4 regions of the Microcystis ichthyoblabe FBCC-A1114 genome follow, and region 1 is predicted to be linked to each of the others. Evidence: predicted binding sites of a transcription regulator. Region 1 holds the regulator's gene; each other region holds the start of a gene.
The links. The regulator NtcA, encoded in region 1, controls nitrogen genes in cyanobacteria. The targets are predictions, from matches to a motif close to TTTGTANCNNNNGNTACAAA.
Positions count from the first base shown of each region.

Region 2: the regulator NtcA is predicted to act here: its motif matches at 2,257-2,276, upstream of pirA (arginine synthesis PII-interacting regulator PirA).
Region 3: the regulator NtcA is predicted to act here: its motif matches at 3,303-3,322, upstream of ACQY1Y_RS05230 (ammonium transporter).
Region 4: the regulator NtcA is predicted to act here: its motif matches at 4,448-4,467, upstream of ACQY1Y_RS11735 (DUF3155 domain-containing protein).

Region 1 covers NZ_CP191408.1:1,851,813-1,859,851, forward strand. The annotation lists gene ACQY1Y_RS08940 (Uma2 family endonuclease) at 1-315, shown strand, start outside; gene ACQY1Y_RS08945 (Uma2 family endonuclease) at 395-979, shown strand; gene ACQY1Y_RS08950 (DUF3084 domain-containing protein) at 993-2,480, opposite strand; gene ntcA (global nitrogen regulator NtcA) at 2,488-3,165, opposite strand; gene fabI (enoyl-ACP reductase FabI) at 3,380-4,156, shown strand; gene ACQY1Y_RS08965 (hypothetical protein) at 4,436-5,359, shown strand; gene glyQ (glycine--tRNA ligase subunit alpha) at 5,536-6,411, shown strand; gene rpsJ (30S ribosomal protein S10) at 6,557-6,874, opposite strand; gene tuf (elongation factor Tu) at 6,965-8,039, opposite strand, start outside.
Region 2 covers NZ_CP191408.1:1,210,357-1,218,395, reverse strand. The annotation lists gene ACQY1Y_RS05895 (Uma2 family endonuclease) at 1-448, shown strand, start outside; gene nadC (carboxylating nicotinate-nucleotide diphosphorylase) at 520-1,368, shown strand; gene ACQY1Y_RS05885 (SAM hydrolase/SAM-dependent halogenase family protein) at 1,409-2,206, opposite strand; gene pirA (arginine synthesis PII-interacting regulator PirA) at 2,341-2,502, shown strand; gene ACQY1Y_RS05875 (hypothetical protein) at 2,652-2,816, shown strand; gene ACQY1Y_RS05870 (GNAT family N-acetyltransferase) at 2,809-3,264, shown strand; gene ACQY1Y_RS05865 (PP2C family protein-serine/threonine phosphatase) at 3,521-5,569, shown strand; gene ACQY1Y_RS05860 (hypothetical protein) at 5,694-6,743, shown strand; gene ACQY1Y_RS05855 (SpoIID/LytB domain-containing protein) at 6,885-8,039, shown strand, end outside.
Region 3 covers NZ_CP191408.1:1,076,828-1,084,866, forward strand. The annotation lists gene ACQY1Y_RS05215 (hypothetical protein) at 1-806, opposite strand, end outside; gene ACQY1Y_RS05220 (ATP-binding protein) at 799-1,935, opposite strand; gene ACQY1Y_RS05225 (hypothetical protein) at 2,011-2,367, opposite strand; gene ACQY1Y_RS05230 (ammonium transporter) at 3,519-4,955, shown strand; gene ACQY1Y_RS05235 (ammonium transporter) at 5,131-6,555, shown strand; gene ACQY1Y_RS05240 (IS30-like element ISMae39 family transposase) at 6,685-7,671, opposite strand; gene ACQY1Y_RS05245 (hypothetical protein) at 7,883-8,039, opposite strand, start outside.
Region 4 covers NZ_CP191408.1:2,432,067-2,440,105, forward strand. The annotation lists gene ACQY1Y_RS11715 (ABC transporter ATP-binding protein) at 1-1,201, opposite strand, end outside; gene ACQY1Y_RS11720 (phosphotransacetylase family protein) at 1,242-2,318, opposite strand; gene ebsA (type IV pilus biogenesis protein EbsA) at 2,356-2,730, opposite strand; gene ACQY1Y_RS11730 (GAF domain-containing sensor histidine kinase) at 2,850-4,106, opposite strand; gene ACQY1Y_RS11735 (DUF3155 domain-containing protein) at 4,495-4,815, shown strand; gene ACQY1Y_RS11740 (type I glyceraldehyde-3-phosphate dehydrogenase) at 5,187-6,203, shown strand; gene ACQY1Y_RS11745 (ABC transporter permease) at 6,292-7,068, opposite strand; gene ACQY1Y_RS11750 (DegT/DnrJ/EryC1/StrS family aminotransferase) at 7,196-8,039, shown strand, end outside.

The DNA of each region.
Region 1 (8,039 bases):
ATTGCTGGGGAACCATTATTTAGTGATAATCGCAACGATGAAATTTTAAATCCCTGTGTAATTATCGAAGTTTTATCCCCTTCCACCTCTAGTTATGATCGGGGTGATAAATTTCGTTATTATCGTTCTATACCCCAATTAAACCAATATCTTCTCGTCAGTCAAGGGGAGATATTAATAGAATCCTATAGCAAAACCTCAGAAAATAATTGGTTGCTGCAAGAATACACCCAAGCAAGGGGAATTATATCCCTAGATTCTTTAGGAATTAGCTTAAATCTTGCCGATATTTACGAAGGAGTTGATTTTAATTGAAGAATAATTGATGAATGATAACCTTTTTTCTGTGATCTAGGTTATAATCGGGAGGATTAAAAATTCTGTGACAGAGAAAATGCTAACTCGATCTCCTACCAAAACCCTCAGCTTAGAAGAATATCGTAATTTAGAAACTAGAGCGGAAACTAAACAGGAATATCACGACGGAGAAATTATCGAGATGACAGGGGGAAGCATCAATCATAATCGACTGGTACGCAATTTAATTCGCTTGTTAGACAATGCTTTAAGGAAAACTATTTATGAAGTCTTTCCCAGTGATTTACGACTATGGATACCCCAGTATAATCGCGGTTTATACCCAGATTTAATGATCATTGCTGGGGAACCATTATTTAGTGATAATCGCAACGATGAAATTTTAAATCCCTGTGTAATTATCGAAGTTTTATCCCCTTCCACCTCTGGTTATGATCGGGGTGATAAATTTCGTTATTATCGTTCTATACCCCAATTAAACCAATATCTTCTCGTCAGTCAAGAGGAGATACTAATAGAATCCTATAGCAAAACCTCGGAAAATAATTGGTTACTGCAAGAATACACCCCAGCAAGGGGAATTATATCCCTAGATTCTTTAGGAATTAGCTTAAATCTTGCCGATATTTACGAAGGAGTTGATTTTAATCTCAAATCCTAACTTTAGCTATCTTTTAAGAAGACGTACTAAAAACAATTTTACCATCTTTTACCGCTACTAAACGCAAAGTTAAAGGTCCAGATGTATTAGTTTTACTAGCAGCAACTGCCTCAAGTGTCTCGATAGAATTACCCGACTTTTTCACTTGACCAATAAAGTTAACTACCGTAGTTAATAAACCATCTTCCACTTGAATTGACCCTAAAACTCCCGCACTTCTAGCGCGAAATTGAGCCGAAGCTAAGAGTAAATCTAATCGCTTTTGTAGGTCTTCTTCTGTCATATTTTGGGGATCAATAGAAACGGTAGCGATCACCTGTTTCTCCTCAAAAACTCTTTGATTGGGAACCACATCAGCAAAGACACGAATCTCGCTTTCTCCTAAGACATAATTACCTGCGGAAAGGATTCTCACCACATATTCTTTACCGTCCTGTAATTGTTGACTTAACTGTTCTACCTGTGCTTTTGTGATCTTAACTAAACGCTGGTCAAAATTAGGCTGATTCGGTTGGGTGGCACGGATAGCATTTATATTCGCTTCCCGCAATAACTTATCAATAACAGCGACAATAGCTTGGGGATCGACAATACGAAAAGCTCCAAAAGATAACACCTGTCCCCGGAAAATAGCGATTTGTTTTTCCCGCAATTCTTGATAGGTTTGATAGTATTGTTCTAAAACTTCCACTTCCCGCTTAAGAAAAGCCATTTGGGTTTCTAAATCTTTTAATTTTCCCTCGCGCTGTTCCAAAGCAAAATTTTTATCCACAATCGATCGATCGAGTTCTCCAATACGTTGATCCCGGCGATCAATTTCTAGCTGTAGGGTTTTTTGTTGAGTTTCCAACTGTTGAAGTCGCGCTTGTCTGGTTGTTAATAATTTTTGTTGATTAGCTAACTCTTTATCTCTAACTTGAACGGTGGTTTGTAGTTGATTGATCTGACTAGAAAGAATTGATTTTTGTTGGGACAATTGATCCCGTTGACTGGTTAACTGTGCCTTTTGATTAGTTAAAATGACTCGTTCATTATTTAAATTAGCCACTTCCTTGCGAAACTTTTCCAACTGTCCCGAAACTAATCGCAAACGTTGACGAGAAGCTTGATAATTTTTATTAAGAACCTCTAGACGTTTCTGCACAGCTATCTGTTCACTTTTAGCCGTTTTTAAAGCCTTTTCCACTCGATTTTTTTGTTCGGTGGTTTTTCTTACCTGACTTTCTAAATCTTTGATAGCGGCACGACGTTCATTTAACAGGCGATCCAGTTCAAAAACCCCTTGACGCAGGGATTTACTAGAAGCAAATAAGACAATTAAAGTCGAACCGGCGATCAAAATTCCCGTTACAATCGTCATCAAAGTTGCGGTTTGTTTCGGACGCAGATTAAATAAACGCATCCTTTTCTTACCGATACGGCTACCTATGCGATCGCCAACCGCAGCTATCAGACCACCTAAAACCACGATGGCCAAAACTAAAATATAAGCGCTAGTCATCCAGAATTTAGGTAAATTGTTGACTGAGAGCGACGGGATTATGGACGGTAATTTTCTTCTTGTAAATTGAGACCATTTCTTGATCCCGCAGCTCTCCCAATAAACGGGTGACAGTGACGCGGGTAGAACCGATCGCTTCTGCGATCGCTTGGTGAGACAATTTTAGATCCACCCGGATGCCATCGGTGGTGGGAACCCCAAAATCACGACAGAGAATTAATAAAAAACTGACCAAACGTGAACCCATATCCCGGTGAGCTAAGGTTTCGATCATCATTTCCGTTTGCAGAATCCGCGAGGACAAACCCTGCAGCATCAACATTGATAAATCGGGATTATTGCGGAGGGATCTTTCTACCTGCTCGATCGGGGCCGAGAGTAATTCTACCGGAGTAAAAGCCACGGCATGATAAAAACGATCCGATCGCTGACCAGTCAGTAAGGATAGCACACCAAAGACGCTATTTTCCCGCAGTAGAGCCACGGTAATTTCCTCTCCCGCTTCATAGACTCGCGATAACTTAACGGCTCCTTTCAGCAAAAAATAGACTCTTTCGGCGGGATCTCCCGGGAAAAAGATCGTTTTGCCACGCTCGAACAACTCCACCACCGGGGGGAAATTGCCGCTGCCGATTCGACGGAACACATCTGCTAGGGGTTTATCTTGTATTAATGATAAGTCCATCTCACATCCAAAAAAGGGGAAAATTGTTTTTATTATCCAACGAGTGTCACCTCTATTAAACACAACCGCTCGCTAAACTGGGAAAAGTTTTGGGCGCTTTTTGCCAGACAATAGGGGAGGGGTGATCATTGCTGCCCCGTTATCTGTATCCCTATTATACCGAATCTCGCTGGGGTCGGCTATTGGGGAGATTTTTGTAAGAGAAACGAGAACTATGTTAGATTTAACGGGAAAAAACGCCCTAGTGACAGGAATTGCCAATAATCGCTCGATCGCTTGGGGAATTGCTCAACAACTCCATCAAGCTGGTGCAAATATCGGTGTCACCTATCTCCCCGACGAAAAAGGCCGTTTTGAGAAAAAAGTGCGAGAATTGGCCGATGAACTTAATCCCGCTTTTTATGTCCCCTGCGATGTCCAAAATGACCAACAGGTAGAAGATACTTTCGCTACAGTGGCGGAAAAATGGGGTAAACTGGATATTTTGATTCACTGTCTCGCTTTTGCCGATAAAGAGGGTTTAACGGGCGATTTTACCGCCATCCCCCGGGAAGCTTTCACTAAATCCCTAGATATTAGCACTTTTTCCCTAACCCGTCTAGCGCGATCGGCTAAACCCTTGATGACGGAAGGGGGAAGTATTATCACTCTTACCTATCTCGGCGGTGTCAAGGTAATTCCTAACTATAATTTAATGGGGGTGGCAAAAGCCGGTTTAGAAATGAGTGTTCGCTATTTAGCTGCGGAATTAGGTGGCCAAAAGATCCGAGTTAATGGTATTTCTGCCGGTCCAATTCGCACCTTAGCATCTTCGGCCGTGGGGGGAATTCTTGATATGATCCATCATGTGGAAGAAATCGCTCCTTTACATCGCACCGTGACACAAATTGAGGTAGGAAATACGGCCGCTTTTTTAGCCAGTGATCTTTCTAGTGGTATTACCGGTCAGATTATTTATGTAGATTCCGGTTACGAAATTATGGGAATGTAGTTTTATTCAGTTATTAGTTATTAGTGTCACGGGGTTCTGAAGGGGGATTTTTGACTTCTTTGGGGTTAATTGTGATCGGTCTGAAGGTTCATTTAATTTTTTCACAATTTATTCCCTATTTTCAAACAATTTCTCAATGATGCTTTTCATTTTTGCATTGGTGAAGGGATTGGGGAAGATTCGGCGAATCTCAGGATAGGCGATTAAAATGCGTCTTAGCCTATTATTTGTGTTAATCTCATCTTTACAGACCAAAACCCTAAATCGTCTAAGAAGACAATGGCCGCCAATTATCGGAATAAATCGCCCGTTTTTCTCGGCTGTTCTGGCAGAATCGCTATTTTTTGCCTCTTGATGTTATTATCGGCGGCAATAGGCTGGTTAATTGGGAAACAGTGGGTTAAACACAGCAATCAACACGAAACCGTTAAACCAGTTTTTGCCACGGAGGAAAATAATTTTAATTCTGCCACAGATACGGCATGGCAACGGAAAACTGAGATGAGAAAGCGTCGTCTAGAGTTGGGAATTGATAGTCAGTTTTTTAAAAATCTCGTCAATGAATTGTTTAACCTCCGCTATGGGGATATCAAAGAGGAAAAACAGAAACAGGAACAAAGAGACATTCTAGGAGCAGAAATACTCGATCGCTTAGAACGTCTCGATTCTGGCACTAGAGAAGCATTAGGTAGCTACAACGAGCAACAGCGAGAAAAATGGCGAGAACAAGTGAATCAATTACGCTTAAGCGGTATAGTCTTTAATTTACTCACTGATACTGCCTTTTTTCAGCTATTTCCCGAATTGACAGAAAGACCAAGTTTTGATACAAGCCTGGGTCAACTATGGAGTGGTTTGGCCTGGAATCAGTTACAATCTTTACAGTCTGGCCTATCCTACCAAGCGATCGAAAGTTTAGACGCGGGGGGGGAGGAAGTTATCGAGGCAATTCTCAGCGAGGGACAAGGAAAAGCCTATGCAATAAAATTGCGTTCCAGTGATCGGTTAAACTTAAATTTAGAGGCGGAAGGCGAAGTTTTACTATCTTTCTACTCTCCCACGGGTAATATTACCCTTTTAGATAAGTCTAGCGATCGGCAATGGTCTGGTCAATTACCCGAAGAGGGATTTTATGAATTAGTTATTCTCCCCCAGTCTTCTACCCCCGTCCACTTTCGCTTACAGTTAAAAGTAAGTCAATGAATTTAACCGTCAGTTATCAGTTATCAGTTATCAGTTTACTGATCACTGAAAAGCTCCCCACTTCCCCACTTCCCCACTTCCCAATTTATAATTTATAATTCATAATTTATAATTGATAATTTATAATTTATAATTCCCACTTCCTCAACCCCTAATCTGCTTTTTTACTTTTTCCCATGTCTCTAACTTTCCAAGCTGTTATCGCTAAATTAAATGAATTTTGGGCTGATCGCGGTTGTTTAGTTGCTCAACCCTATGATACCGAAAAAGGTGCAGGAACCATGAGTCCCCACACTTTTTTAAGGGCAATTGGTCCGGAACCTTGGTCCGTTGCCTATGTGGAACCCTGTCGTCGTCCTACGGATGGCCGTTATGGCGAAAATCCCAATCGTTTTCAGCATTACTATCAATATCAAGTCCTAATTAAACCCTCTCCCGATAATATTCAGGATATCTATTTAGACTCCCTGAGGGTGTTAGGAATTAACCCAGAAGATCACGATATTCGCTTCGTGGAAGATAACTGGGAATCTCCCACCCTCGGCGCCTGGGGTGTGGGTTGGGAAGTGTGGTTAGATGGTATGGAAATCACCCAGTTTACCTACTTTCAACAGTGTGGGGGTATCGATTGTCGTCCCGTGGCGATCGAAATTACCTACGGTTTAGAAAGATTAGCCATGTATCTGCAAGATGTGGAGGCAATTAATAAAATTCAATGGAATGAAAATATCCTCTACGGTGACATTTTTCTACAAAATGAAATCGAACAATGTACCTACAATTTTGAGGCTTCTAATCCTGAGTTATTATTTAGTTTATTCAGTTTATATGAACAGGAAGCTAAACAATTAATCGATCGCTCTCTGGTGATTCCCAGTCTAGATTATGTTCTCAAATGTTCCCATAGTTTTAATTTACTTGATGCTAGAGGTGTGATTGCTGTAGCTGAAAGAACCCGTTATATCGGCAGAATTCGCAATTTAGCTCGACAGGTTGCTCAATTGTATTTACAGCAACGAGAAGCTTTAGGTTTTCCCCTACAAACGGTTTAGCGATCTGGGCATCTTTGGTGATGCACCCCTACCAATTGTACTGCCCTTCTTTTAATAACTTCCTTTTATCAAAAATCCTGTTTAAAAGTTATGGGATAGTGGGGAAGAAAAAAAGATGTTAGCGATAACATCTTTTTGGCATTTTTTACAATTTAACTTCAATATCAACCCCTGCGGGTAAATCTAATTTCATCAAGGCATCGATTGTCTTAGAAGAGGGTTGGTAAATATCAATAATGCGGCGATGGGTGCGGGTTTCAAAATGTTCACGGGAGTCCTTGTCAACGTGAGGGGAACGCAGGACACAATAAATCTTTCTTTTTGTCGGTAGGGGAATCGGTCCGATCGCTGTGGCGTTAGTTCTATTGGCAGTATCGACAATCTTCTCACAGGAAGTATCGAGTAAGCGCTGGTCAAAAGCTTTCAAACGAATGCGAATTTTCTGTTGTTGTAGCGTAGCCATAATTTCACCTATTGCAATTGTCAAGGTACAAAATAAAGACAGTAACGGAGCAGCTTTTAAATTCACTGCCCCGTTAATTAGTAGATTAGCCTACTTGATAATTTTCGAGATAACGCCGGAACCGATGGTGCGACCACCTTCGCGAATAGCGAAGCGCATACCCTGTTCAATAGCGATCGGGTTGATCAGTTCCACGGTCATTTTGATCCGGTCTCCCGGCATGACCATTTCTACAGTGCTGCCATCATCGGCGGTGTAGTCTTTGATAGTGCCAGTTACGTCGGTTGTGCGTACATAGAACTGAGGACGATATTCTTTAAAGAAAGGAGTGTGACGACCACCTTCTCCTGCAGTTAACACATACACCTCCCCCTCAAACTGGGTGTGGGGTTTGATTGTACCCGGTTTAGCGATCACCATGCCGCGCTCGATGTCGGTTTTTTGGATACCACGCAGGAGGATACCAGCGTTGTCACCTGCCATCCCTTCGTCAAGACTTTTCTTGAACATTTCGATCCCGGTGACGGTGGTGGGGCGAGTTGCTCTGATCCCGACCAATTCCACGTTATCACCCACTTTCACCTTACCGCGTTCGATCCGACCGGTAGCCACCGTCCCCCGACCAGTAATCGAGAATACGTCTTCTACCGCCATCAGGAAGGGTTTATCGATATCCCGTTCAGGGGTGGGGATATAGCTATCCACCGCGTCCATTAATTCATAAATTGCGTCCACCCACTCGTTATCGCCTTTTTGGGCCTTGGGATTTTTGGTCATGTAGTCGAGGGCTTCTTTCGCAGAACCGGCAATAATGGGGATATCGTCGCCAGCAAAGTCGTAACTGGTGAGAAGTTCGCGCACTTCCAGTTCCACGAGTTCCAGTAACTCCTCATCATCCACCATATCTTTTTTGTTGAGGAAGACCACCAGGTTAGGTACACCCACCTGACGAGCCAGCAGGATATGTTCCCTGGTTTGGGGCATCGGGCCATCGGCGGCCGAGACCACGAGAATACCACCGTCCATCTGTGCCGCACCGGTGATCATGTTTTTTACATAGTCGGCGTGGCCGGGGCAGTCCACGTGTGCATAGTGGCGATCAGCGGTTTCGTACTCAACGTGAGCGGTGTTAATGGTGATCCCGCGAGCCTTTTCTTCGGGAGCG
Region 2 (8,039 bases), 640 kb from region 1:
TAGTCTGCCCCATAATGATATTACCTTGAATTTTTACACTGCTTTAAGACTTCATCTCCGTCCGCGAGGCTGTCGAGTCAATGTATCTGATGCGAAAGTCCAAGCTAATAATAGTCGTTATTTTTATCCCGATTTGGTGATTAGTTGCGATTTTAGGGATAGACAATCTCGTAATTTTATTCAACATCCACAAGTGATTATTGAAGTGCTTTCCCCTAGCACAGGAAACTATGATCGCACTAAAAAGTTACAATATTATCGTCAGATTCCTAGTTTACAAGAATACGTTTTAGTCGATCCTGAATCGATCAGTGTTGAGGTTTATCGTCGCGGTGAAGATAAAATTTGGTTTTACTGCGCTTATAGTCAAGGGGAAGAAATTATTCTATCTAGTCTCGATTTTCACTGTGCGATCGAGTTAATCTATGAAGGGATAAGTTTCGATTAAAGAAAGTTTACAAACAGGTCAAACCTTCCTAGAATTAAAATAAATACGTCCCGATTGTTTCGATAAATTCTATGTTACCGCCCCTATTAGTTCTTGATCCCTTGTTAGAAAACTGGTTACGAGAAGATCTCGGTAGAGGCGATCGCACCACCCAAGCAATTTTCTTCGGTCATGCTAAAATCGGTCAAGCTAGTTGGATTGCCAAGGAAGCGGGAGTTATTGCCGGTTTACCCGTAGCTGAAAGAGTTTTTCAACTGCTTAACCCCACTATTCACTTTACCCCCACCGTTGCCGAGGGGGAATTCTGCCCCAAATCTAAAGTTATTGCCGAGATAGAGGGTTCCTTCGATGCGCTGTTAATCGGGGAAAGAGTCGCTTTAAATCTTGCCATGCGCTTGAGTGGGATTGCTAGTGAAACTCGCAAATATGTGGAGAAAATTGCCGATTTATCGACAAGATTGGTGGATACTCGCAAAACTACCCCCGGATTGCGAATTTTAGAAAAATATGCCTCCGGTATCGGTGGCGCTATTAACCATCGTTTGGGGTTAGATGATGCAATTATGATTAAAGATAATCATATTCAAGCAGCCGGCAGCATTGAGGAAGCAGTGCTTCGTGTACGGCAAAATATGCCCTATCCTCTCACAATTGAGGTGGAAACCAGTCAATTAGAAGAAGTGAATCAAGCTCTGCAGCAGCAGGTAGAGATCATTATGTTAGATAATATGGATTTAGAGATGATGCAAACTGCTGTGGAGATGATCCGCAATTTTAATAGTAAAACCAAAATAGAAGCATCGGGAAATATTACCCTCGATCGCATTCGCAACGTGGCCGAAACAGGAGTAGATTATATTTCCACTAGCGCCCCAGTTACCCGTTCTACTTGGTTAGATATTAGTATGAAAATTGATTAAAAGGCTATATCAGTTATCAGTTATCAGTTATCAGTTTTGATCACTGACTCCTATCTATTCTAACCTCGATCGCATCGCCAATATTTAAGTGTAATTGCTTTTGGGCGCTGCCACTATTGACGGCAATTTCTAACCCCCCGTGACTACCGATAAAAGCGACTATTTCCCCCGAAGGAACATCACTATAGGTGTTTTTTGTGGGGATAATTTTTGGACCCAACTGCACTGACCAATTTTTTCCCTCTAGGAGATAATCGGGAATATTACTGATTAAATTGCCGAAAATGTCAATATATTGGATTTGTCCCCTCATTTTATCTTCCTCGATTTGCGGAACAGCGATCGCTAACTGTTGCAAGCTATCGGGATCAATAATCTCACCTAATATTTCTAGGGGTACTCCCTGGGCCAAATAAGCGGCCACAGCAGCAAAAATATCACGACCGTGAAAAGTAGTGCTAGGGTTAGGGGTGCGCCAATAGGAAGAATTATTGAGATTAACGGCAGATATAGCGGGAGATTGGCTTAAAATGCCACTAAATAAACCATTATCTGGCCCGACTAAATAACCACCAGCAAAACGAATCCCTACCCCGCGTCTTTTGCTTCCCACCCCCGGATCTATAACTGCCAGATGAATAGTGCCTTGGGGAAAATATTGATAGGCATTCAGGAGGATAAAACGACCAGCGTAGAGGTCTTGGGGCGAAATTTGATGATTCAGATCGATCGTGCGAGCATGGGGGGCAATTCCTGCGATTACTCCCTTGATAATGCCCACATAACCGTCCTGTAGTCCAAAATCGCTAGTAAGGGTTATTAGTGCCTGTTCCTTCATTGACTTGTCCCTAGGTTGGCCAACGGCTTTAATAAATCTTAATGGGAAATTCAGTAGCTAAAGATACATTTTACCAAGGAGAATGTTATGATTTAGATATAAGGTAAGTTAAGTCGCTCAAAAGTCTGTCCATCATGAACAAAAATCGTCAGCAAGTCCTAACACAGGCCACCGTCGCTCATAGAGAAACACTCCGCAGAAATTTGCAACACCGACTGGAAGTAGCTAGAGCGCAGGGAAATGAAGCTTTAGTGCGTCAATTAGAAGCAGAGGCGGCCTATTTGCACCTTCGTTAGATTTAATCGGTGTTTAGTCATAGTCTAGTTGTCGGTTTGTAGTGATCGGTATGCCGATCACTTTTTTTGGGCGAATTTTTTTTAATTGCTGATATCCTAACTGGCAATCCCTAAAATAGAAGGAACAGCAGTTTAGAGATCAAATAATTATGGCTTTTTTCCGACAATATATCGCCCCGCTCCTGACTATCTTAGTGTTTTTAGTGGCTCTGGTTGCCACTGGCATCCGGATTTTTTTGCCGGCAGATTTAGCGGCACCCGCTCCGATCGAGCCATCCCTGGGCATAATTTTCTCTTATCCTTGGCATGGCTAACCTTCCCGAAGATTATCGGCTGCGACTGGGCAAAATGGGCGATCGCTATCTACTCATTAATTTTCTCACCCGCAGCTATCAAGAATTTTTTCCCGAACAAAAAAACCTCTCCCATCTAGCTGATACAGTCAGACAGTTTTTTGGCCTTGATACTCCCCTGTGGATCGTCGAAGGACAACAAACGGCGATCGCTTGTCTCTGGATGGGGAGCGCCGTCGATCAGGTGACAGGCGATCGCTATGGTCATATTTTCCTAATTTACGTCGATCCCCAGCATCGTCGCCAAGGTATCGCCAGCGCACTAATCGATCGAGCTAAGGATTGGGCAAAAAGTCGCGGACAAACCCGCATCGGTTTACAGGTCTTCATCAATAACGACAATGCTCTCAATCTCTACCAAAATCTCGGCTTTCAAACTCGCTCTTTGCTGATGTGGAAAAATATTTAGAAACTTTTAGGAGCTGGTCGTCAGGAGACAGGATTCAGGAGACAGGAGACAGGAGATTATTTTATTTATTCTCCCCACACCCCACACCCCACACCCTGGCCCTAGGAAAAACTTTTTGCCGCAAACCCTAATTATTGTCGATCAAGCGACAAAGGTTAAAATTTGGGAAACACTGCAATACACTGGCAGTCAACGTGGTAAAAACACGCTATTTTAGTAACCTATACTAATCGCGCTTTAGGAGTAAGCAGTTTTCATGGACTCCCTGACAACCCTCCAATGTCAAAACCTAACTTGTCTATCCTCGAACGCTCTCACTAATAGATTCTGTGAAAAATGCGGTACTCCTTTAGTTAAGCGCTATTTATGGATGATGGGTGATTGGGTGAGAACCTATTATCGTGTTGGTGAGCTAATTGATAATCGTTATTTGGTCAAACAACCACAAATTGTTCTTGATACTAAACCCGCTCAAGCACCCCAAGCACCGGAAGAACCTCCTAGCTGGCTCTCCCTCTACCTAAAATTGTTACCATTTCATCTCCATATTCCCCAAGTCTATGGCTATATTCCCAGTCCCGACGAACGCTTAGAAATGGACATCTGGCTGTTAGAATACGGCACTATTCCCCTCGATGAAACCGGAGAATTAATTTATCCACAACTATTGCCCACTCTGGACGAGGTTTGGTCGCAAGCTTCCGATTTAAGACAAATTCACTGGTTATGGCAAATGGCCAAACTCTGGCATCCCCTCCAGAAAAAAGCTGTGGTTTCTAGTCTGCTTAACCCTTTTCTGACGAGAGTGAATAATCAGCTGCTGCAATTGCTAGAATTAAGCAAAGACGAGGCTGCCGCTCCCAATTTCAAAGATTTAGGGGCCTTCTGGTCCAGTCTGATCCCGACGGCAGCCGCTAATATTCAAGATTTTCTCGCATCCCTAACCCAAGAACTAGAATCCGGTGATCTCGATCGCCCAGAATCCCTGATCGCTATTCTCGATTATGCCCTACAGCACTACGGTGCAGGTCAAGAGCGCAGCTATGAGATTTTCACCTGCACCGATACCGGTCCGATGCGGGAACACAACGAGGATGGCTGTTATCCCCCAGCTAATCAGGCCATAACCCTGTCTAATGGTCAAAATCCCCTGGCGATTGTCTGTGATGGCATCGGCGGTCAGGAAGGGGGCGAAATCGCTTCTCAATTGGCGATCGAAACCCTGCCTAGGGAAATTAATCCCAGTCCCACCACTGATATGGAAGTCTATCCCGATAGTTACAGTCTTGTCCTCGAACAGGCGATTCGTGTCACCAATGATCTGATCAGTCAACGCAACGATCAGGAGTCAAGACAAGACCGCCGGCGCATGGGTACGACTCTAGTTATGGCCTTTGGCCATGCTCAGGAAATGTACGTTGCCCATGTGGGGGATTCCCGTATCTATTGGATTACCCCCCAGGGTTGTCATCAAGTGACGGTAGATGATGATCTCGCTTCTAGGGAAGTGAAATTAGGCTATCTCCTCTATCGTGATGCCATACAGTATCCCAACGCGGGGGCCTTGGTGCAAGCTTTGGGCATGAGTAGCGCCACTAATCTCCATCCCACTGTTCAGAGGTTGATTGTTGATCAAGATTGTGTTTTTCTCCTCTGTTCCGATGGTTTAAGTGATTATGATCGGGTAGAACAATACTGGGACAGTGAAATTCTGCCTCTTTTGCGAGGAGAGAAAACCGTGACGGCCGTGGGGGAAAGTTTATTACAACTAGCTAACCAGAAAAACGGTCACGATAACTCCACCATCGCCCTAGTTTATTGTCGGGTAGTTCCTGCGGCTGAAACTGTCAGGCCTTTAATTTATGCTGAGGCCAAAGAACGAATTATTCCCCATCTTAATGACCAAGATTTTGATCACAACGGGGACACCGACCCCGGAGAAGAAGTGGTGACGGCAATACCCACTCCCTCCCCTGCATCTTCTTCGGTTTCTAGTCGTACTTTTCCCCCCGCGCTCACTAGCGTTTCACCCCCGATGGCAGCGATCGCTATCGGTGTTCTCGGTTTGCTGGCTGCGATCGCTTGGCAATTCTTGGGTCGTCATCCCGCTCCCAATCCATCGATTTCTCCCGCACCCGTCACCAGTCCCACGACCGGGACGACACCTCCCGCACCTGTCACCAGTCCGAGTCCCACGACCGGGACGACACCTTCCGCACCCGTCACCAGTCCGAGTCCCACGACCGGGACGACACCTTCCGCACCCGTCACCAGTCCGAGTCCCCCCAATGCTTCCCCTAACTAGGGTTTGCGGCAAAAAGTTGTTCGTGGGAACAGGGTGTGGGGTTTTACCTGAAGATTAATCGGCTTGTCGGGGGTTGCCTGAGCGAGTTAAGATAAAATGCCTGATTAACTGCCGAGTCTATCCTATGGTTGATGCTGCGACGTTCTCCTCCGACACCTCCGCGATCATTGATGCCTTTGAAACGCCTCTAGAGTTTAACTTTCAACTGCCGGATCCCGAAGATGAAACTATCCAAGATCATGACTTTCAGCAGCAACTGGATTCTTTTTGGAAAGTTTGCGATCGCTTTGATTTGCAAACAGAAATCTGGCGGGGGCGAATTTTGCGAGCTATTCGCGACCGGGAGAAGCAAGGCGGTGATAGTCGCGGTACGGGCTTTTTAAACTGGTTAAAACAGCGAGAAATCACTAAAAGTCAAGCTTATGCTCTGATTCAATTGGCTAATAGTGCCGATACTCTCCTAGCAGAAGGACAACTGGATCCCGATAGTATCAATAATTTTAGTAAACGCGCCTTCGTAGAAACGGCCAAATCTGCCCCCGAAATTCAAAAATTAGTCAGTGATGCGGCCCGACAAGGGGAGAGAATTACTCGTCGGGAGGTGAAACAATTGGCCGATGAATGGACGGCGATGAGTTCAGACTTACTACCCGATGAAGTGAAGGAAAAAGCCAGCGATGGCAGTTTACCGGCGCGTCATCTCGCTCCCCTAGTGAAAGAATTAGAAAAGTTACCCGATACTCATATCGACACTCTCCGTCAAGAAATCGCCGCTAATCCCGATGTGGACACGGTAAAATTAATCACCTCGGAAGCACGCAGTTTAGCTAAATATCTCGACGCGGCGGCCCAAGTACAAACTCTCCGACGGGGTAATTTAGATATTGAAATGGCTCTAGAAGAAGCTTTGCGCGTCGATTGTCTAAATACGGCGGCGGATCTGGTTAAACAAGCCACACAATTAGAGCAGGCTGTGGCTAAACTTTATACTACTTGGAAACGTTTGGGTAGTTTGTCCGATCGCCTCTATGTGGATACGGGAGCAAGTAATCCCCATCTGCGATCGATGTTAACCTGTTTAGAAAGTTTAACCAGTGAAGTGATCGAAGTAGAACTGGATGAGGGTGGGCAAAAAACGGTACGTTTACGCATTATCAGCGATGGGGGAAGTTAGGTGCTTTGTTGAGTATTGGGGTTTTAGGGTTTTAGCTGAAATTCCCCATTTCCCCATTTCCCCATTTCCCCAACGGCTTGCTGCTATAATCTCTGAATATCCTCAAATTTTATGAAAACTTATTAACAGATACTTGACTTTATGCTAAAAATCAAGGAAAAAAAACCAATAATTAGCATCGGTTCCATAACTGCGGCGATCTTGCTCAGTTTAACCCTAATTCCTGCCGCTATGGCCAAGGATGTACTTCTGAGAGTGGGCATTGTCCAACGTTTTGGCGATGAAGCCAAGGAAAAATTAACCCTGAGTAGTAGCAGTGGTGATAATCTCACCCTGCGCGTGGTAGGAGAAGATGGCCAATCCCAAACCCTGCAAACCAATCGCCTACAATTAGAAGTTATTCCCCGTCCCCTTGCTTCTCCCATCCTCCAAGAAAAAGTCATTTTAAGCGACCACGCCACCTTTGAAACCGCCGAAAATAGCGCCAAAAACTGGGCAAAAATGGGCATTAAAGTGGAAATCACCCAACCCGGACGCTGGCAGGTTTGGGCAAAGCGAGAAGTTTATGAAAATCCCCTAGTGCGACATTGGTTGCTGACCAGTTTGCAAGCCAAAGGCTACAATCAACCCTATATTAATAGTGTTTTACTCAAAGAAAAGCCGCAAGTTTCTTTCCAAATCAACGGGGTGCGCTATTTTCCCAAAGAATTGGAAATCGAGAGCCAAAAAAACCTGATTCAAGTCAGCCATAGCCCCGATCAGGTACGTTTGTACGGTGGGACTATGCGCCTACAGCCCAACGCCTACGGCACTTTTACCCTAGTTAATAACGTTCCCCTTGAAACCTACCTGCGTGGGGTTGTCCCCCACGAAATCGGTCATGATGCCCCAGAAAGTGCCACCCAAGCGCAAACTATTATCGCCCGTACCTACGCCCTCCGCAATCTCCGCCGTTTTCAAGCCGATAATTACGAACTCTGTGCCGATACCCATTGTCAAGTTTATTATGGATTGACGGGAACTAATCCCCGGGCTGATCAAGCGATCGCAGCTACCCAAGGACTGGTTTTAACCTACCAAAATGAGTTAGTGGATGCCCTTTATTCCTCCACCACCGGCGGAATAACTGCCCTCTTTAGTGATGTGTGGGATGGGGAAGAAAGACCTTATCTCCGGGCAGTGGTGGACTCCCCTAATCGAGTTTGGGATCTCTCGAAACAATCCCTCGCTAATGAGACAACTTTTCGCCAGTTTATTAATCTTAAAGATGGTTTTAATGAGACGGGACGACGGGTT
Region 3 (8,039 bases), 770 kb from region 1:
AGCTCAAATACGGAAATCGCTATGCCTGCCCCAATAGGTTGTGACTTTCTAGATGAAACAGTTCCGACCCAATTTCCATCAGGACTAATTGTTATTAAGTTAAACTGAGTTCTTTCTATTATCTCTTTTTCAACAATAATATTATTTATAATTTGTTGCTTTTTATTTTTTCCATCTTCCTCATCTTCAACTGAGTCAAAGTTATAAAAATTAGAGGCAATAACTCGATAAGTTTCTCTGATAGTAAAATCTTTAATTAAGACTCCTGTTTTTAGATTCCACTGTTCGACTAAACCATTGCGTACCGTTACAGCAAATTTACCATCATCGCTAATTGCCATTGCATGAAAAATATTACCCCCTGCGATAGTTCTCACTAAAGAATCTTGAGGTGAAATCATGTCAACTTTTATCGGTTTTAACCAAGCATATTCCCGCCAATCATTAATCTGCTCTAAAAAAGGCTTTAGCTTCGGTTCATCAATCTTCATCAATTTACCTAACAACTGCCCTGGCAATTGATATTTATCCTGTTGTAAAACATTTGCCGACTGCTCAACTGCTCTAAAAATTAACTCTAAAACTCGTCTGTCTTCATTGGAGAAAACAAGCTGAGACTCCAACGCCAAACGATAATCTTCAATTAACGATTGAACCTCTTTTTTTCGGGATAACTTGTAGTCAAGAAACATGAAATCCGTCAAAATTTCATACAAATCCTCTACCGCCTCTCCTTTTGTCAAATGAAAAGGCAAATCCAACATCGTATCTAAATCTTCTGGCAAGAAATCTTCAAACTCATTCATGGTGGCGTTTTTTCATCTCCTTTCTCTTTTTCCAAAGGTTAGAATCAACTTGAGAAATATTCCTATGAATTTCCTGAAATGTTACTGGATAATCATTCTCTGTAAGTCCATGTAAAAAATCTTGGTAACTTGAGTGATAGATACCGTAACGCTTTTCATTATCTTTCATGATTTCATGTAAGAATTGTCTCCATTTTAATAAAATGTCCTGAACCGTTAAAGGACTTTCCCTAGAATAATCACAAACTTTACGCTGAGAAACAGCTTGTTTAACTGCGGCTAAAACAATTACAATTTTAATCTTTTCAACAGGTAAAGGATCATCTGTCATTCCCATTCGTCGCCAGTGAAACATATAATAACTTTGTAGGCCTTTTGGAAATTGTTCTAGTGTTAAATCCTTATATTCCCCTTTTTCTATATTTGAGAGAACGTAGCGGAGATACATAAAATTATTTTCACTTTTATTACTAATTTTATTAGTAAAATCTGCAACTGTTTCCTTTCTTTCTAGTATTTGAAGACGTAATTTTTCGCTTTTTTTAACTCGATTTTGAATATAAGTTCTAACATCTCGTTCACTATCAGCTTGATATTTATCATCAAGTAAATTTAACGACTGAGAAGGAGTATAAACTGTCATCGGAACATCAACACCTCTCCGTAAAGTTAGAATAAAATAAACTCCATTCGGTAAATGAGACGGCAAAAAAAGGATATTTGAAACACCTCGATAACTAGATTGATCTACCTCATCTAAAGCATCAACAACAATAATAATCGGATTTTCACTTTCTTTTTGAACAGACTCATTTAACAATCGTTCTAGAAATTTTCCATCCTGTGTCGCATTAGTTGGTAATGAGTGATAGTCCAACTGATAACGCTCAATTAACTGATTACAAATACTTTCAAGAAACTGTTCAGTACGATTCAGACCTTCTAGGACACTATTAAAATAAGCAATACAGCTAGTATTCTGAACATACTTAGCCAAGATTGCACTTTTACCCTGTCCAGGATCACCAATAACCGTAAAATAACCCTTAGAATTACTCGTAATAAATGAATTAATTTCATTAAATACATATTCACGACCAACAAAATCCTCAGTTTTATCGGCAATCAAAGTCTGAAATTGAGGAGGTATTTTATTAATTTCATCACGGTTTTGTTTGACCTGCTCCGTAACAGGCGGCTTCAGTCAATAAAAATTCTGAGTAACCGTTACATTAGAACCTGCTTCTGCAATAAATCCAAGATTCTTAATGATTTTAATTGCTTGAGCTTGCTTGTCGAGGTTTTGCTTGGCTACGGTTTCTGCTAATTGCTTAAATACTCCATCTTTTTCAATTAATGTCGCCATCATTTGTATCGGCTGTGCCAGAGCGTCTGTATTATCTTCCGAAGACGCTTCTAATTGTTTAAGCGTGTCAGGTGACTTTTGAGCCAATTGTTTTTTGATTTGCTCAACACTTTCCTCGACAATAACTTCCCCTGTTTTATTGAAAATACCAACTAAGACAAGAGCAACTATTCCTGCAAGGGTAAATGGCTCCATAGCGATTAGCCTAAATTATAAATTTGGATAACTATAATAGAGGGAGCATCCCATTTAGGCAATAAGTACAAATGCTGTGGCAATTGCCTGATTGAGATAAGCACAACGTAACTTTAAAAGCTGGAGGTTTTATTTAACAAAGTACAGAGAAATATTATAGGGCTGTCCTTCCCATTTCAATCCATAGCTTTGTAGGGTGCGTTCCCTGAAAACATGACAATTTCAAGGTTAACCAATATTTGGGAACGCACCACCCCTACCATTCATGGATTTGATTGTGGACTGCCTGTTTTAATACTAAATCCGCTTATTGAAAACTGATTATAGCGTTTCCCATTCACAAAAGGTACATTCTCGATCTTGAAAAGCTTAATCAGCAAAGGTTTAAGTGTGCCGTACAGGTACGAGAACCGCTATATTTAGGGTTGGCTGAAAAAGTTTTTCGTGGGGACAGGGTATGGGCTTCGACGGTGAGACTTCGGTGTGAGCTTGTCGAATCCGTCGAACCGCCAGGGTCAACTACCTAATTTTCAGAGAAAAAGTACCTGAATTTTACCCCCGATCACTCCCATATCCGGTACTTTTTGATTTCCAAAAAGTCTAAAAGTCTTACCCAACAGGGGTTTTAGATTTATTCAGCCAGCCCTAGTTAGTAATTTTGCTGCTACCCCATCAAGATCGATTTTTTCCGCTAAGTAGTCGGACATAAATTCTGTTGTCTATCTTAAGAAATGTGAATTGCCGCAATTCTTACTGACTCCGTTCGGTTGATCTCACGGCCGAAGCCTGAGTGTTCGTGTTAGTAAGCTTGTCGAACCACTGAGCATTCGACAAAAGCTCACGCCGAAGTCTCACCGTCGAAGCCTGAATACTGAATACTGACGACCGATAGCTAAAAAGCTGATCACTTCTCTACTATTATTATTTTAAAGTGAAACGTATCAGAGGATACAGAAATCTCAAATAAAAAAAAACAAAGATCGAAAAACATTGACTACTCACACATCAAGATAAATCCCTAGGCGTTTGGTCTTCTGAAATGATTGACCTCTGTTCCTAGGATTTAGCGGTTGAACGGACATAATTGCTCGGTAATTATTTTCAAAAGTAATGAATCGACCTACTAACTCAACAAAGTAAACGAATTAACGATGAAACGAATTGCTCGAAAATCTGGGGAACTTGTCGGTTTATTACCGAAAATTAACCCTGTCTGGTTAGCCTGTGTTCCCTTGTCTGCGATTATTTTTGTGGTTTGGAACACGGCCGTACAGGCCCAAGATGCGAAACCCTTAACCCCCGAAGATGTCCAAAACGCCCTCAATACAATCTGGGTTTTAATTGCCGCCATCCTCGTGATCTTTATGAATGCGGGTTTTGCGATGCTAGAAACGGGATTCTGTCGTCAGAAAAACGCCGTTAACGTTCTGGCCAAAAACCTGATCGTTTTCGCCCTCTCCACCATATCATTTTGGGCGATCGGTTTCTCCCTGATGTTTGGGTCTGTCAGTAACGAATTTTTCGGTACAGGAGGCTGGTTCCTTAGCAGTAGCGATCCCGCCACCTACGTTATGCCTGCCTCCTTGCCCACCTCAGTATTCTTCCTGTTCCAAGTAGCTTTCGCGGGAACGGCGGCAACCATTGTATCTGGGGCGGTGGCAGAACGGATTAAATTCGTCGATTTCCTCGTTTTTAGCTTAATTATCGTCGGTATCATGTACCCGATCACCGGTCACTGGGTTTGGGGTGGCGGTTGGTTAGCTGACCTTGGTTTTAAAGACTTCGCTGGTTCGACGGTGGTTCACTCGGTGGGTGGTTGGTCTGCTTTAACCGGGGCGGCAATTCTCGGCCCGAGAATGGGTAAATACATCAACGGTCGCACCAGTGCCTTACCCGGCCATAACATGAGTATCGCGACCTTGGGTTGTTTAATTCTCTGGATTGGCTGGTTCGGTTTTAACCCCGGCTCTACTTTGGCAGTTAATGAAACTGTACCCTATATCGCTGTCACCACTAACCTCGCCGGGGCCGCGGGTGGCATTGCCGCTACCTTTACCGCTTGGGCGAAAGATGGTAAACCTGACCTTTCGATGATTATTAACGGTATTCTGGCCGGTTTAGTAGCCATTACTGCCGGTTGTGATGGTGTTTCCTATTGGTCGGCGGCAATCATCGGTTTAATTGCCGGTGTAGTCGTGGTTTACTCGGTGTCTTTCTTCGATAACCTGAAAATTGATGACCCCGTGGGTGCGACTTCCGTTCACCTCGTCTGTGGTGTGTTTGGAACTTTAGCCGTCGGTATCTTCAACAAAGATGCGGGTTTAATCACCGGTCAATTCCAACTGTTTATTAACCAAATTATCGGAATTGTGGCAGTAGGGGCATTTACCGTGATTGTCAGTGGTATTGTTTGGACAATCCTTAAGGCTACCCTCGGTATTCGTGTTACTCCCGAAGAAGAAATGGAAGGTTTGGATGTGGGTGAACACGGAATGGAAGCCTATAGCGGTTTCGTCAAGGAGTCCGATATCGTTACTGGTGGCTATTATGCTTCCAGTGTTGACATGGAAACGCCTAGCGCTCGTTAGGTTAAACCTTGTAAAGATAGATTAACTTATCCCCGACAAAGTTAAAGAGAAAAGGAAGAAGGCCTCGCCCCGATGCGATCGGTGGCTATAATTAGCTTCTAAACCTTTTCTCTTTCGGTTTTTTGTCTCTTTCCAGACAGAAAAAATTAATCTTGCTACTAGGCACCAACCGTCAATGAAAAAGATCGTAGGAATAACCATGCTTTTGCTGGGACTGGGATTCAATTTCGGAGTTGCCCCGGTTTTTGCGGAAACCGTCGCCGCCGCTCCCCCCAATCCGATTAGTGCTGGAGATACAGCTTGGATGCTGATCTCGTCGGCTTTAGTTTTATTAATGACCCCCGGACTGGCTTTTTTTTATGGGGGTTTAGTACGTTCGCGTAACGTCCTCAACACCATGATGATGAGTTTGGTAGCCATGGGCGTAATTGGTGTAACTTGGGTGCTTTGGGGTTATAGTCTCGCTTTTGATGTCACCCCGGGTAAAAGTGGTTTTGGTGAAGGGATTGAAGCTTTTATCGGTGGTCTGGATTGGATTTTTCTTAACGGTGTCACCGCCGCCGCACCTGACAATATCGGTTATGCACCCACCGTTCCCCATCAAGTGTTTATGGTCTATCAGATGATGTTTGCGATCATCACCCCGGCTTTAATTTCAGGGGCGATCGTGGAACGGGTCAACTTTAAGGCCTATTTTTGGTTTTTACTGCTTTGGTCCACCTTTATCTATTCTCCCCTAGCTCACTGGGTTTGGGGTAAGGGTTGGTTAGCAGCCACTGGGGCGCTGGATTTCGCCGGTGGAACCGTTGTTCACGTTAGTTCCGGGATTTCCGCACTGGTGGCCGCTTGGGTAATCGGTCCGCGGCGTAGTTTTGGCACTCAAACCTATGCACCCCATAATGTGCCGTTTGTTCTCCTCGGTATCGGTTTACTCTGGTTTGGTTGGTTTGGTTTTAATGGGGGTAGCGCACTTTCCTCTAGTTCCCTAGCCACCACAGCTTTTGTTAATACCAGTATCGCCGCTTCGGCTGGTGGTTTGACATGGATGTTTATAGAATGGATTTTACGCGGTAAACCGACGGCGATCGGTATTGCTAGTGGATTTTTGGGGGGATTAGTGGGTATAACTCCCGCTGCCGGCTATGTGCTGCCGATTGGGGCGATTCTCATTGGTTCGATCACTGCCCTTAGTTGTTTTTTTGCGGTTAGTCTCCGAGCAAAATTGCGCTTTGATGACTCTTTGGATACCTATCCCGTCCATGGTGTGGGTGGGACAATAGGGGCAATCCTTACGGGGGTTTTTGCGACTAAATCGGTTAATTCCTTCGGTAATGACGGTTTACTATTTGGCAACCCCGGCTTAGTTTGGACGCAATTTGTTGGCGTTGCCGCTACTTATATCTTTGCTGCCGTGGGTACTTTTGTCATCCTGAAAGTTCTCAGTTTATTCATGGATTTGCGGGTTAAACCGAATACGGAAGCAGAAGGTTTGGATGTGCCTCAACACGGAGAGGAAGCCTACGGACAGGAATTCGAGTTTGGTAGCAGCTTTTCCTACCAAGAAAATCCTCCTAGCACAAATCCTCGAGAAAATTATTAGCGATTCAATCGGCTATCAGTCCGGCTAACAGAGGCGAAATTTCGTCTCTGTGGAACTTGGCTGAACAATCAAAAAAAAAGAACGGGTCTGCTTCTAGATGATACTAAATCTGGTTATTAAAAGGCCAATTCAAGTCTGAATTGCATCACTGTCTGATCTACCTTTATAGAATACCTCATTCGGGGTACGATAGTCAAGACATTTTCGAGGACGATTGTTAATCAAGTTTACGGCTCTTTCCACCTCCTCTGGCTTAACGATTTTAAAATTCGTTCCCTTAGGGAAAAATTGTCTTAACAGTCCATTGGTATGCTCGTTTAATCCCCTCTCCCACGAATGATAAGGAGTAGCAAAATAAAAATCTGCTCCTAGTTTCTGACTCAACTCTTGATGTCCACAAAATTCTTTGCCGTTGTCACAAGTAAAGGTTTTTCTTTTGTCAGGGTGAATCTCTTGAAAAAGTTTTTCTGTGACTCTATTGATTTCCGATGCGGTTTTGTTTTTGGCTAATCCTGCTACTAAAAATTTCGAGGCTTTATCTACATGAGTAACGAGAACTCCTAGATGATTGCCTCCAATCATTGTGTCACTTTCCCAATGACCGATTTCAGTTTTCTGGTCAGCAATTACTGGTCGCTCGCTGATATCTACACGCCCTGGAATCCCTCCACGCTTACTTTTTGCTCCGCCTCGACTCTTTCTTTGACAAAGCCCCCGGCGTAAATATTTCTGGTACTCTCCACATCCGTGATAGTTCTGATAGATCATTTGATAGATGGTTTCGTGACTGAGAGATTCTTGACTGGCTCTTTTCAGACGACCTGCTATTTGTTCGGGACTATGATAATCTTTCAATCCTTCTTTGACCAACTCTAAGGCTGACTCGCTGACATTTTTAAAGGGTTGTTTGGCATTTTTTCGCCTTGTCTCGCTTTCAGCTTGTGCTGTGTCAGGTAGATAGCAGCCAAGAGAACTTTGATTCCTTTTTAATTCCCGTGATATTGTGCTTTGATGACATCCGAGCCAGACGGCCATTTGCCGTTGAGATAAATTTCCCTCCTGACTAAGTTGGTAGAGCAAGTTTCTTTGTTCTATGTTAAGATGTTGGTGGCTCATTTTGGGTCTGATTTGTTTTTGTTAATGATCAGACAGTACCTGATGAGCCTTTCTTTGTCAACTCTTGAGGTTGATGCGTTTCATTTTTGAATTGGCGAAAACTGATTATTTATTCCCCCTTTTGCCTCTTGCCTCTTGCCTCTTGCCTCTTGCCTTTCCTGATATGTAGCCTATACTCAACGGATTTAGTATGAGATGAGGTTTCAAGCCCTCACACATTGCGCCAATACCAGCGAGTAACATCGGTTAAAAACTGTTTGACTCTGGGAGGAGGGGTTATTTTTAATCCTAGCCATTGATAGGTAAGTTCTCCTACTACATGATATTTCTTAGAGATGTTCATATTTGTCGGTAACTCCATTCCCCAG
Region 4 (8,039 bases), 580 kb from region 1:
CACCAGTGGGACCGACTAAAGCGACTTTTTCCCCCGGATTAATGGTAAAATTGAGACCTTTGATAATATATTCATCTGGTTTATAACCAAACCAAACATTTTCAAAAATAATCTCGCCAGTTTTAAGTTTTGCTGGGAAAGAAATCTCTTTATAATTGTTAGAATCAGTAATTTCAATGGGAATACTCATTAATTCCCCAATGCGTTCAATAGCAGTAAAACCCGATTGAAACATGGTAAATTTTTCGGCAAACTGACGCAGGGGATTAAAGAGACGTTGGGAGAATAAAATAAAAGCCGATAAAACCCCAAAATCAATGGTTTTTTGGAGAATAAAAATACCCCCTAACCATAATACTCCTGCCACGGCAATTAATCCGATCCATTCCAACGTAGCTGAGACGGCCGAATCATAAAAAATTGTTTTATCTAGGGAGCGACGATACTGAGTATTGGTAGCGCGAAACATTTCAGCGTTAAAGCGTTCGCGGCGAAATAATTGAACAATATTAACTCCGACTACATTTTCCTGTAATTGGGCATTAAGTTTTGATAATTGCTCGCGTACCTGATAGTTAGCCCTACGGTATTGTTTTTGAAAAAAGATAATTAAAGCAGTGACAGGAAATAACATCAACACCAACAATAGAGCTAATTGCCATTGCAGGGTAAACATGGTGAGGATAATAACTAAAATATTGACCAGATCACTGACAACTCCGATCGCCCCACTAGCAAAAACTTCTCCTAATGCTTCCACATCGCTGGTTAAACGAGTGACTAAACGTCCCACGGGAGAGCGATCAAAAAAACTAGAGGAAAGGGAAGTAACATGACTAAATAAATCTTCCCGGACATTAGCAGTAATTGACTGACCGACTTTCTGCACTAGATAACCTTGTGTTGTCCCTAAAATCAGTCGTAAAATAATCGAAACCGACAGGATAATAATTAGGGTATTAATGGCTGCTGTTAAGGGCATTTGAGACAAAAACCCCCAGGTTTGTTCCTTTTGCAAAAGGGAAACCGCTTGACCGATAATTAAGGGTTGGATCGCCCCCGTCAGAGATAGGGGAAAAAGAAGTATTAATGACCAAAATAGCAGGGCTTTTTGCTTTTTTGCGTAGGGAAGTAATCTTAATAATAAGCTCCAGTCATTTTCTTTGACCGGAGATGACACAGGGGAGGATGATAGACTCATGAAGTGATTTCCCATGAAATTCTGGGCAGCAGGGGAGAAATTACGCCCCTATTGTTAACTTTTCTAACAGGCGATCGATTTGGAAATGTTCCCCCATTAATTCGCGAATACAAGCGACTTTTACCTGTTCCTGTAAGCGAATTTTCCCGAAGGCCTGATCGACGATTTCCACGGTACTGAGAGTATCTAAATTTACCGAGAGAATCGGTACTTCTAAATCCTCGGCCCGTCCCAAAATTAGGGGATCTGGAGAGATAGAACCAGTTAAGATCAAACAGGTGGTAGAAGTTTCTAGGGCAGCTAACTGGAGGTCTGTGCGATCGCCGCCCGTGATCACGGCCATATTTTCCCCCTTGCGAAAATATTCTAAAGCGGCGTTGACATTCATCGCCCCGATCGCTAAACTTTCTACCATCCAATCTAAACGATCGGGACGACATAATACTTTGGCCCCCAAAAGATGGACAATTTCCCGAACACTAATACTACGCAATAATTTACTAGCAGGTAACAGTCCTAAAACTTCCACTCCTTGGCGGGACAAATAGGGTTTCAGGAGAGATTGTACTTCCTCCCAATCATCTTCCGGGATATCACTAATCACTACCCCCAGCAGCTGATTATTTAATTCCTCTCTTGCTTTCAGCAGACTCTCGGCAATTAGGGGAGAACTATAGCGGGCCACCAATAGGATTGGAGTCTGGAGAATTTTGGCCATCTCCCCCATCGATAACTGAAAAATACTGCCTTCCCAGAGAGTCCCCGGCCCTTCGAGGAGGATAATATCACTGTTAACTCGATCGAGATAACCAGCAAGAATATTGCCGTAGTCCTGTTGATCTACACCTTGTAAACGTTTAGCAACGGAATCCGCATCAGTGTAGATCAGGGGTAAACGCAGCTGCTCCGGGGATAATTCTAATAATTGCCGAATAAATTCTACATCCTCATCGACCAATTGCCCATCGACGTATCCCGGACAATTGCCCACTGGTTTGCCGTAACTTATCTCTAGTCCTTTTTGTCGCAAGAGATGCGCTAACCCGACGACAGTTCCCGATTTACCACTGAGGGGTTCCAGGGAAGAGATAAGTATAGATTTGGCTGATTTGGCCACGATTTGCTCCTTTTAACCCGTAAAATCCCGACTTTTATCATTCAAATTGCAGCAGTTTCCGATAAAATCCCTGCGAAAAGTCGGCCGAACCTAGCTGCTTAAAGGTTTTAATTGCACCGATGAGATACTCGATCAACTCGGCGTTAAGAATCGTCATTTCATAGCTTAGGTCGGCCTGTCCTTCAAATTGTAAACGACAACGGGTCAATTCCGAGGGCAATTTTGATACATACCAAGAGGCCACAAAGGGAATCCCTTCGCTATTTTCTATGTGACGACGACCTTCTAAAGATCCTCCTTGATACAAAGCGATCGCATAGGGCAAGATACTATGTTTGTCCTTGGCATAGTAGGGCATATATACTAACACATCAGCCTTATTAGCGGGTTCTAATTGTTCGATCGTCGGCATAATTAGTCAATTCTTTGGTTCACAGCCAAGTTACCAGTAAAAATGATATTTTCCCTATATTTTAACCGAACGCCCCCATAATCTCCCGATCAAGAAAATAGGCAGATTTTACGGCTAGATCAGCTTTCTCTACTGAGGTGATCATCGGCTATAACTGGCATACTAACCCGAAAAACCGTGCCGGGGTAAGGGGAACTTGTTGGATCGGGATTAGGACTGATAAATTCAATCGTCCCCCCCATGCTGGTAATTAATTCTTTGGCGATCGCTAAACCCAATCCCGTACCAGGTATATCTCCCCCTGCTTGCACTCCCCGGTAGTGACGTTGAAAAATTCTTTCTTGATCACTCCTCGCTATACCATAACCCGTGTCTTTAAAAACAATTTCTACACTATTCTTAACATTTTTTACCTCGACGGTGACTTTTCCGCCAGCAGGAGTATATTTGAGAGCATTATCAATTAAATTGCTGAATACTTCCCGCAAACCGGGGATATTGGCCCGAATAAGTGGTATGTCTTCCCCGTGAATCGTTTCTAGACTGAGATTTCTCTCTTTGGCTACAGCCTGGGCCGAAAGGAGCAGCGGATCGAGAATATCATGGAGATCGATCGGAGTTAGTTGGCTGCTGCCAGCAGGTAAGAGAAAGGTGGTGGGGGAAGATTGCGCTTGCAGGAGAGGAATATCGACGGTGGGGTAATTTTCGCTTTCTTGCTGAATTTGTGCCTCAAATTCGGCAATTAAGTCCCGAACTCGATCGCTTTCCCTCAATATACCGGTAATGGCAGGATCGTTACCTTCTTCGGCTAAAAGCCTTTTGAGTAGAAGTTTACCAAAGGTTTTTAAAGCGGTAAGGGGATTGCGGATTTGATGGAGAAAAGTATCGAGGCGCTGACGTTGCCATTGTCGATAATAACGTTCTTCTCCCAATTGGCGATCGAGTACACAGGCTAAAGCGAGGGTTTGGGTGATTTTTGCCATCTGGGTTAATTCCCAACTTTGCCAAGGTCGTTTTTCTCTGGTTGTCACCAATAATCCGATCATGCCCTCTTCATACATTAAGGGTAAAAACAAGCGATGACCGCTGACGGTCTCCTGATTACTCCAGAGGTGGGATAAATCTTCTAACTTAACCGCAGTTAACAAGTCAGCCGCCGGTTGCCCCGGTTGTAAGGAAAGCCGCTTTTTTTGGGGAGAAGGGGGATTAAAAGGCGGATAAACAACGACTGGAATTAAATTACTCGATAAAGGTTCAGTTAAATAAACCGCACTTCTGTCCGTTTCCATTTGCTCTCGCAAAAGTTCCATCTGTGTCTGACACAGGGCAATAAAATCATCACTCAGGGGAGTCCGGGAGGGGGAGGAGAAGGGCATACTAAGAAAGTAAAAAGTAAAAAATCAGAAAACCTTGATAAAGCTAGGGTTACGAGTTTTATTTCCCAGTTGACAGGGGAGAGAATGACTCTCTCCTTGGGTCGGGTGCAGCCAGTAAAAAGCAATTAGGATAAGGGTTTGGTCACTGTTTTCGGGGTGGATCACGGTATATATTAAAAAAAGTTTAAAAATAATAAGTTTTGTATCGGGATTTGGGGCTGTGTTTTTGTCAGAAAAACTTAAACATAGTCCCAGTCTAGCTTCCGGTCAAACTTGTCCGTAATTGGCTTTCTAAGGGACACTTGATTTCTCGATCTAGAAGGGATATAATCGCTACGGCTTTTGTAACTATCATTACAACGATTAGCCAAAACAGGAGGTAATTGGGTTGGCCAGAAAACGGAAACGTAAGAGTCGCCGTCGTCAAGAAGGACGTAAGATACTTGAACTTGTACCCCAGTATAGTATTGAAAGTGGCGAAGATAAACCCGTAACTGCGGCGCGTAAGTATATTCAAGCTATAGGCATTAGCCCACCAGCTTTATTGGTTGTTAAGCGTAACGAGCATACAACCGATCGCTATTTCTGGGCTGAAAAAGGACTGTTTGGAGCGCAATATGTGGAGGAAAACCACTTCCTTTTCCCAAGCTTGCGCGATCTGCAGCCCCAGCCTCAGCCCGTCAAAGCACCGGTAGCAGTTGCCAAATAACTCAAAGGACTATTAATCGTATCATGGAAAGTGAACTCGTTTACGGAAAAGTAAACGAGTTTTTTTTGAGGATAAGAGGAGCGGGGACCTTTAAGTGATCAGTAATCAGTAAACTGAAAACTCACATCTGATTACCGAAAAGGCGGACAGCTAAGGAGGGAATGGGGTTATGAGAATCTTTTAGGGGTTATTTAGGCTAATTTTGGCTTTAAATCGCTTTAATCAATTAAATTTTCTCATTTAAACCCGATAGGATTGCTGAGGTAATAAATTATTTTCGATCAGGATCGTAAAGTTCAACCTTTAAGGTATGATTGGGAACATTAATTATTTTTTTATGTATTGCACTAGAACGTAGAGGGCAAGCAGCAGTGATTAGAGTAGCGATCAATGGTTTCGGACGGATTGGACGTAATTTCCTAAGATGTTGGTTAGGACGGACTAATAGTGGCTTAGAAGTAGTGGGGATCAATGATACATCAGATCCCCGGAGTAACGCTCACCTGCTCAAGTATGACTCGATGTTAGGCAAACTTAACGCTAATATCGATGCCGATGATAATTCTTTAATTGTTAACGGTAAAACCATTAAATGTTATTCCGATCGCAATCCCCTCAATCTGCCCTGGGCAGAATGGGGTGTAGATTTAGTGATCGAAGCTACCGGTGTTTTCGTTGATGAAGAGGGCGCTTCTAAGCATATTGTCGCAGGAGCTAAAAAAGTCCTCATTACCGCACCGGGTAAAGGTTCGGGAGTGGGAACCTATGTAGTTGGTGTCAACGCTCACGAATACGAACACGATAAATACAATGTCATCAGCAATGCCAGTTGTACGACTAACTGTCTTGCTCCTGTCGTCAAAGTGATTCACGAAAACTTCGGTATCATCAAAGGGACGATGACCACCACCCACAGTTACACTGGTGATCAACGGATTCTGGATGCTAGTCACCGGGATCTGCGTCGCGCTCGCGCCGCCGCCGTTAACATCGTTCCCACCTCCACCGGTGCCGCTAAAGCTGTAGCCTTAGTTATCCCGGACATGAAAGGGAAACTTAACGGTATCGCTCTGCGTGTACCCACTCCTAACGTTTCTGTGGTGGATTTAGTGGCGCAAGTGGAAAAAAGCACGATCGCGGAACAGGTAAACGAAGTCCTCAAAGAAGCTTCGGAAAATTCTTTAAAAGGAATTCTCGAATATAATGATTTACCCCTCGTTTCCTCTGATTATCGCGGTGTTGATGCCTCCTCGATCATTGATGCTAGTCTCACCATGGTGATGGGTGGCGATATGGTGAAAGTTATCGCTTGGTACGATAACGAATGGGGTTACTCCCAACGGGTGGTTGATCTCGCTGAAGTCGTTGCCAGCAAGTGGAAAGGCTAAATCAGTGATCAGTCAACTGTAATCGGTGAACAGTGGGCGTTAATTAGGAGTCAGGAGTGGTTAGTGATAACTGACTAACTGATAACTGTTAACTGATAAGTGATAAATTCTCACCGAAAAAGCGCCGATAGATTCCCTCTGTCACCAATTGAGCGGTGATTAGGTTAGCTAGGGCAATCATAAACAGGATCAGTATCTGGTAGGAAGCGGCGTTTAAAGGTTCACTTCCTGCCAATACCTGTCCGGTGAACATTCCGGGTAAACTGACTAAACCCACCACCATCATCTGATTGAGGGTGGGTATTAAACTAGCTCGAATCGCTGCTTTTTGGTAAGATGCGATCGCTTGTTGAGGGGTTGCCCCTAAACAAAGATGGGTTTCGATTTCCAAACGGTGACTTTTAATGGCACTGCTTAATCTTTCCCCGGCTAAAGAGGCACTATTCATGGCATTGCCTAACACCATCCCCGTCAAGGGAATCAAGTATTGGGGTGAGTACCATTGTTCTGGTTGAATAATTAAAGCGATTGCATAACCTAAAGTTAGACAGCTACTAATCAATAAAGAGCCAAAAACTAGGGGTAATAAGCCTTTATCTCGGCTATCAATGCGATTTTTAGCAACAATAGTCGCGATAGTCATCATTACTGCCAAAATCCCCAGCACGGCTAGAGGATTATCCAGGGAAAAAATAAAGGCGATAACGTAGCCTACCACTAATAATTGCAGGATCGATCGACCAGTCGCCAATAATAATTGGCCCTCTAGAGCTAAATTTGACCAACGGGAGAGGATTAAACAAATACCCATCATCCCCAAAGCCCAACCCAAATCCACCAGATTTAGTTCTACTAATCCATCCATAAAAATAAAAGAAACAAATTACAACAATACTTAATCTATAAATAGCAAGTTTATAATTATTTTTGACTAATTATTCCTTCTTTTCCCCAACAAATCCCGATTAGTCTCTAATTTTGAGTGAAAGCGCGTGAGTACAATTCCCCCCGTCGATTTATCCCGTCAATACCAAGTCATCAGCGAAGAAGCTAACCATGCCGTGTTAGAAATCCTCCGTTCTGGGCGCTATATTGGCGGTGAAGCTGTGAGCGAATTAGAACGACAATTTGCCCTCTATCATGGTGTTAGCGATTGTGTCGCCTGTAATTCGGGAACCGATGCCCTTTATCTGGCACTGCGCTCCCTCGGTATTCAAGCGGGGGATGAAGTAATTACTTCCACTTTTTCGTTTATTGCCACCGCCGAAGCGATTAATTTAGTCGGGGCAGTGCCGGTTTTTGTCGATATCGATATTAATACTTTTAACCTCGATGTGGCACTGTTGGAAAAAGCGCTTACTCCCCAGACTAAAGCGATTATCCCAGTACACCTTTTTGGGCAATCTGTCAATATGTCTGAGGTAGTAAATTTCGCTCGTTCCCATAATTTATTTGTAATCGAGGATTGCGCGCAGGCAACGGGAGCAGAATGGCATGGGCAGAAAGTGGGGAGTATCGGCGATATTGGCTGTTTTAGCTTCTTTCCCACCAAAAATTTAGGCGGTTGTGGCGATGGTGGCGCAATTACCACCAATAACCCCGAGTTAGCGGCACAAATTCGCATGGTTAAAGAACATGGGAGCAAGGTGCGTTATTTTCATGAGGTAATCGGTGTCAATAGCCGCTTAGATGCCATTCAAGCGGTTATTTTGCAAATTAAGCTAAAATATCTCGATTTTTGGAATAATCAACGGATCGAGATTGCCCAACGTTATCGGGAATTACTGCAACCTTTGCCTAATATCACTTTACCTACCGCTTTAGCCGGAGGTAAGC